Rhizobium sp. SSA_523: one gene and its partner. The protein of the gene in region 1 binds, or shares a complex with, the protein of each later gene. Links are inferred from orthologs where the notes say so. Each region holds a gene or a part of one and is shown in the gene's direction. Other genes may lie near its edges.

Region 1 (3,227 bases):
ATGACAAGGCCGTATTAGATTCCACCCTCGGTCGTTTTCCTGTTTCCAAATGGGACAATTACACTCGTAATAATAACTTCTGGTTGATAATTTCTACTTTGCTTGTGATTGCAATAGTCTCTCGACTAGGGCCGAAATTACACCTCAATTGACCGCAAACCCTAGAAATTGCATAGTGTAGACCGCTCTCGCGCAAGCAAATTCTTCCGTCGCCGTGTGGGCAGCAGTGACATAGTGTATGCATATTGGGTGCATAGAGTTGCAGTGTGGCGAGTGACGGCGGCCACTTTACAGATAGGACGCACTATATGATCGAGAACAAGAAGAGGCCGAACCCGATCGACATTCATGTCGGAAGCCGAATTCGTCTTCGTCGCACTATGCTGGGCATGAGCCAGGAAAAACTGGGCGAAAGCCTCGGCATCACGTTCCAGCAGATCCAGAAATATGAGAAGGGCACCAACCGCGTCGGCGCCAGCCGGCTGCAGAACATATCGGGCATTCTCAATGTGCCTGTCTCGTTTTTCTTCGAGGATGCGCCCGGCGACCGCCCGGCTTCGGAAATGGGGATGGCGGAAGCCTCCAGCTCCAATTACGTGGTGGACTTCCTGTCCTCCTCGGAAGGGCTGCAACTGAACCGCGCCTTCGTCAAGATCACCGACCCCAAAGTGCGTCGGCGGCTGGTGGATCTGGTCAAGGCATTGGCGGCAGAAGCCGATTCCGAATGAGCGTTCTGCCTCGGTCAACACCACAAGCGGCCTTCTGGCCGCTTTTTTTATGCCTTCAGGCATAATTGGCTGCAGATCCCCGCTGTCACTTTGCCGATGACTCGTATAAAGATATATTTATGTCGTTGTGTCCTTGTCAGCGCAATGCAAAATGACTACGACGTTCGACGGTTTGTTCTTGAGGGGAATCCCAGCATGCGCGCCAATTACCTGTTTACCAGCGAATCCGTCGCTGAAGGCCATCCCGATAAGGTCTGCGATCGCATTTCCGATGAGATCGTCGACCTGGTGTACCGCGAAGCCACCAAGACCGGGGTGGATCCATGGAAGGTGCGCATCGCCTGTGAGACGCTGGCCACCACCAATCGTGTGGTCATCGCCGGGGAAGTCCGTTTGCCGCCGAGCCTGATGAAGAAGGACAAGAACGGCCAGGACGTCATCAATCCCGCCAAGTTCAAGACCGTGGCGCGCCGCGCGATCCGTGATATCGGCTATGAGCAGGAAGGCTTCCACTGGAAGTCCGCCCGCATCGATGTTCTGCTCCATTCGCAATCGGCCGACATTGCCCAGGGCGTGGACAATGCAGCCGATCAGCAGGGCAATGAGGGCGCCGGCGACCAGGGCATCATGTTCGGCTATGCCTGCAACGAGACGCCGGATCTGATGCCGGCCCCGATCTATTATTCGCACCGCATCCTTCAGCTGCTGGCCAATGCGCGCAAGACGGGCGAGGGCGATGTCGCAAAGCTCGGGCCCGATGCCAAGAGCCAGGTGACCGTCCGCTACGTGAACGGCAAGCCCTCGGAAGCCGTTTCCATCGTTTTGTCGACGCAGCATCTGGACGAAGCCTGGGATTCCAAGAAGGTCCGCCAGGTTGTGGAGCCCTATATCCGCGAAGCGCTCGGCGATCTGAAGATTGCCGATGACTGCGCCTGGTACATCAACCCCACGGGCAAGTTCGTCATTGGCGGACCGGACGGCGATGCCGGATTGACCGGCCGCAAGATCATCGTCGACACCTATGGCGGTGCAGCCCCGCATGGCGGCGGCGCCTTTTCCGGCAAGGACACGACCAAGGTCGACCGGTCGGCAGCCTATGCGGCCCGCTACCTGGCCAAGAATGTCGTCGCTGCCGGCCTTTCGGAAAAATGCACGATCCAGATTTCCTATGCCATCGGCATTGCCCAGCCGCTGTCGATCTATGTCGACCTGCATGGAACCGGCAAGAACGCGACCGAAGATCAGGTCGAGGCCGCGATCCGCAAGGTCATGGATCTTTCGCCGTCCGGCATCCGCAAGCATCTTGACCTCAACAAGCCGATCTATGCAAAAACATCCGCCTATGGCCATTTCGGCCGCAAGGCCGGCCGCGACGGTTCCTTCTCCTGGGAGAAGCTGGATCTGGTGAAGCCGCTCAAGGAAGCAATGAAGGGCTGAGAATGTCGTCTGAGGATACCGAGCGCCGGTCGCGAGCCACCGAGGCCTTTTTCGGCCGGCGCAAGGGCAAGGCCTTGCGCGAGAACCAGATCGACCTGATGTCGACGCTGCTGCCGTCACTGCGGCTGGATCTGGCGGCTCCGGCGCCGGCCGCTCTGGCGGATCTCTACAATCGTGAAGTCGAGCGGCTGCGGCTGGAAATCGGCTTTGGCGGCGGCGAGCACCTGGCTCACCGCGCGGCCGAACAGCCCTCGACCGGGTTTATCGGCGTCGAACCCTTCGTCAATTCCATGGCGAAGCTGCTGGCCAAGGTGGACGAGCAGGGTCTGGACAATATCCGCGTCTATGATGACGATGCGACCCAGCTTCTCGACTGGCTGCCTGCCGCCTCCATCGACCAGATTGATCTGCTTTATCCGGATCCATGGCCGAAGAAGAAACACTGGAAGCGGCGCTTCGTGTCACAGGTCAATCTGACGCGTTTCCAGCGGGTGCTGAAGCCCGGCGGACTGTTCTGCTTTGCCTCGGATATCGATACCTATGTGAATTGGACCCTGATGCATTGCAGGGATCATGGCGGCTTCCAGTGGCTGGCTGAAGAACCCTCGGACTGGCTGTCGCCCTTCGCCTCCTGGCCCGGTACGCGCTATGAAGCCAAAGCGCGCAGGGAGGGGCGGTCGTCGGCCTATCTAACCTTCCGGCGGATCTGAGGCCCGGCGGATCTGAGGCCCGGCGCGTCTGAGACCCGGCGCGTCTGAGGCAGGCGCCTCGGCCGCGCAAACGTGTCAGTGAATGCTGACGGTTTTCAGATCGTCTTCCGCCGCCTTGAAGAAAGTGCTCGACCGGTTGTCCGTCAGCAGGATCGGGGTGCCGTCGGCGCCGAACAGTGCCCAGAGATCAAGGCTCGGGTCGATTTCGGGAGCCTCGGGAAAGCACTTGGAGACTTCTTCGGACCGCATTTTGCGAATGTAGCCAATTTCGCCCGAACCGAGATGGGCAAGTTCCGACTGCGTCAAGTGCGAGGTCGCATTCTTCAGGAGCATCATCGCCTCCGTCTCCATT
Region 2 (3,279 bases), 370 kb from region 1 along the record:
TATAGGTCGCAAGCTGCTGCGCCTCCGGTCCGGGCAGAAGCATGCAGTAATTGAGCGCGTGGAGATAGCGATCTTCAAGGATCCAGCGCTTCTCCTCCACGCAGATGCGGTGCATGAGCCCGATCTGGGCCGCCGGACCGCCGAAACTCAGGCAGCCGATGCGCGCGAAGACGAGGACAAGCTCCCTCAGCGAGGGCTGGTTTTGCCGCTTCCCGAGGGGCGGTTGCAGGGCCTCGGCTTGATCAGGCTTCACTGACATTGTGTCCCGCTGCGCGCTCTAGACATGGATCGGAATGGCTTCGAAATGACCGATGCTCCCGGCCGGCGCGCGACCGCGGCCTGCCCTCGCGCGTCCCTCGAGCGGCTCTCCGTTCCAGCGGCGGCCCGAATCTGAGCAGATTTTGCGCATAAGGTCATCGAACAGGGCATAATTTCTTTGCACATGTTCTTGACTCATCCTTCGCCCGATCTTATCTGAGCCTCGTTAGCACTCCCACAGGGTGAGTGCTAACACAGGGACACGGGCCACCTCAAAGCCCGTAAAGGTCATTTGATCGAGGGATTAGACAATGGCAAGCACCAATTTCCGCCCGCTTCACGACCGCGTCGTCGTTCGTCGCGTTGAATCTGAAGCCAAGACGAAGGGCGGCATCATCATTCCCGATACCGCCAAGGAAAAGCCGCAGGAAGGCGAGATCGTCGCCGTTGGTTCCGGTGCACGTGATGAGGCCGGCAAGATCGTTGCGCTCGACGTCAAGGTTGGCGATCGCGTTCTGTTCGGCAAGTGGTCCGGCACGGAAGTCAAGCTCGACGGCGAAGACCTTCTGATCATGAAGGAAGCCGATATCATGGGTATCATCGGCTGATCTCGGCCGACGTTTCGTCCATCATCAACAGATTGAACGAATTGGGCTATCACGCCCTGAGGAGTTTCTAAAATGGCTGCTAAAGAAGTCAAATTCGGCCGCAACGCGCGCGAAAAAATGCTGCGTGGCGTCGATATTCTCGCTGATGCCGTCAAGGTAACGCTCGGCCCGAAGGGTCGTAACGTCGTTATCGACAAGTCCTTCGGCGCTCCGCGCATCACCAAGGACGGCGTTTCGGTCGCCAAGGAAATCGAACTGGAAGACAAGTTCGAGAACATGGGCGCCCAGATGGTCCGCGAAGTCGCTTCGAAGACCAATGACATCGCCGGCGACGGCACCACCACCGCAACCGTTCTTGCCCAGGCAATCGTTCGCGAAGGCCAGAAGGCCGTTGCTGCCGGCATGAACCCGATGGACCTGAAGCGCGGCATCGATCTCGCCGTTGCCGAAGTGGTCAAGGATCTCCAGGCCAAGGCCAAGAAGATCAACACCTCGGAAGAAGTTGCCCAGGTCGGCACGATCTCGGCAAACGGCGACACGCAGGTCGGCAAGGACATCGCCGAAGCCATGCAGAAGGTCGGCAACGAAGGCGTCATCACGGTTGAAGAAGCCAAGACCGCCGAGACCGAGCTGGAAGTCGTCGAAGGCATGCAGTTCGACCGCGGCTACCTCTCGCCCTACTTCGTCACCAACCCGGAGAAGATGGTTGCTGACCTGGAAGATGCCTTCATTCTCCTGCACGAGAAGAAGCTCTCCAACCTGCAGGCCATGCTGCCGGTTCTCGAAGCCGTCGTCCAGACCGGCAAGCCGCTCGTCATCATCGCTGAAGACGTCGAAGGCGAAGCTCTTGCAACGCTCGTCGTCAACAAGCTGCGTGGCGGCCTGAAGATTGCTGCCGTCAAGGCTCCGGGCTTCGGCGATCGCCGCAAGGCCATGCTGGAAGACATCGCCATCCTCACCGGCGGCACCGTGATCTCCGAAGATCTCGGCATCAAGCTCGAAAATGTCACGCTCGACATGCTCGGCCGCTCGAAGAAGGTCTCGATCTCCAAGGAAAACACGACGATCGTCGACGGCGCCGGCCAGAAGGCCGACATCGAAGGCCGCGTTGCCCAGATCAAGGCCCAGATCGAAGAAACCACCTCCGACTACGACCGCGAGAAGCTGCAGGAACGTCTTGCCAAGCTCGCCGGCGGCGTTGCCGTGATCCGCGTTGGCGGTGCAACGGAAGTGGAAGTGAAGGAGCGCAAGGATCGTATCGACGACGCTCTGAACGCGACCCGCGCTGCCGTTCAGGAAGGCATCGTACCGGGCGGTGGTACCGCTCTCCTGCGTTCCTCCACGAAGATCACCGTCAAGGGTGTGAACGACGACCAGGAAGCCGGCATCAACATCGTTCGCCGCGCCCTGCAGTCGCTGGTTCGCCAGATCGCCGACAATGCCGGTGACGAAGCTTCGATCGTGGTTGGCAAGATCCTCGAAAAGAACGACGACAACTACGGCTACAACGCCCAGACGTCCGAGTATGGCGACATGATCGCCATGGGTATCGTCGATCCGGTCAAGGTCGTCCGCACGGCTCTGCAGAACGCTGCTTCGGTTGCTTCGCTGCTGATCACGACGGAAGCCATGATCGCCGAACTGCCGAAGAAGGACTCTCCGGCCGGCATGCCTGGCGGCATGGGCGGAATGGGCGGAATGGACATGATGTGATAGGCGCCAAGCCTATCGCAAAGTGACCAGCCGAGCCGCCCATCCTTCAAGTGGTTCAGCGCGTCAAGCGCGCTGAACTGGCGGCATGGGCGGAATGGACATGATGTAAGGCCTTTCGAGGTCTTCACACCTGGACCATCCGGTTCGGAATACGGAAAGGGCGGCTCGCAAGGCCGCCTTTTCTGCGTTATGCAGCGGCGCAGATCTTTGGGGGCGTCGATGATGGATGATTGCATTGGGTTTCGGACAGGGCTTCTTTTCGACGAGGCTCGCCCGAACTGGAGCGGCGACGGGCCACGGCCGCTGCGCTGGTCCGCCTGGTATCCTGGCGCAGCGGGAACGCCCGTGACGGATATTGCGATACCGCCCGGCCGGCCGCTCTACTCTCTGGGGCTCCTGGCAGCCGAGGCGGATCTTTTGCACGAGCGGGCGCGCTTTCCCGTGGTGCTGATCTCGCACGGCACCGGCGGATCGGCCTCTGGCCTTGGCTGGCTCGCCGCGTTTCTGGCACGGCAGGGCTGTGTCGTGCTGGGCGTTGACCACCACGGCAATACAGGTGTGGAGGCCTACCGCCCCGAGGGATTTCTGTGCTGGTGGGAAAGGGCGCGGGATTTGACCGTCCTCCTCGATCGGCTTTCGACACAGGGACCTTTTGCCGGACGGCTCGATCTGAGCGATGTCACCGCGGCGGGTTTCTCGC

What was found.
Region 2: the proteins of metK (region 1) and groL are in contact, whole or in part, in a cryo-EM structure (PDB 8P4O), measured with the Escherichia coli proteins. The link is inferred for Rhizobium sp. SSA_523 from one-to-one orthologs.

The regions. Positions count from the first base shown.
Region 1 is NZ_CP129382.1:3,239,137-3,242,363, forward strand. The notes cover bases 137-3,044. They hold metK (methionine adenosyltransferase), read left to right. Parts: upstream 137-923; coding sequence 924-2,165; downstream 2,166-3,044. Other genes in these bases: lnt (apolipoprotein N-acyltransferase), read left to right, coding at 137-152; QTJ18_RS23655 (helix-turn-helix domain-containing protein), read left to right, coding at 309-728; trmB (tRNA (guanosine(46)-N7)-methyltransferase TrmB), read left to right, coding at 2,168-2,875; QTJ18_RS23670 (BQ00720 family protein), read right to left, coding at 2,951-3,044. In the rest of the region: more of lnt, read left to right, coding at 1-136; more of QTJ18_RS23670, read right to left, coding at 3,045-3,208. UniProt on the Escherichia coli protein: Catalyzes the formation of S-adenosylmethionine (AdoMet) from methionine and ATP.
Region 2 is NZ_CP129382.1:3,609,793-3,613,071, reverse strand. The notes cover bases 299-3,258. They hold groL (chaperonin GroEL), read left to right. Parts: upstream 299-938; coding sequence 939-2,579; downstream 2,580-3,258. Other genes in these bases: QTJ18_RS25370 (alpha/beta hydrolase family protein), read left to right, coding at 2,799-3,258; groES (co-chaperone GroES), read left to right, coding at 570-866. Also shown: chrA (chromate efflux transporter), read right to left, coding at 1-259; more of QTJ18_RS25370, read left to right, coding at 3,259-3,279.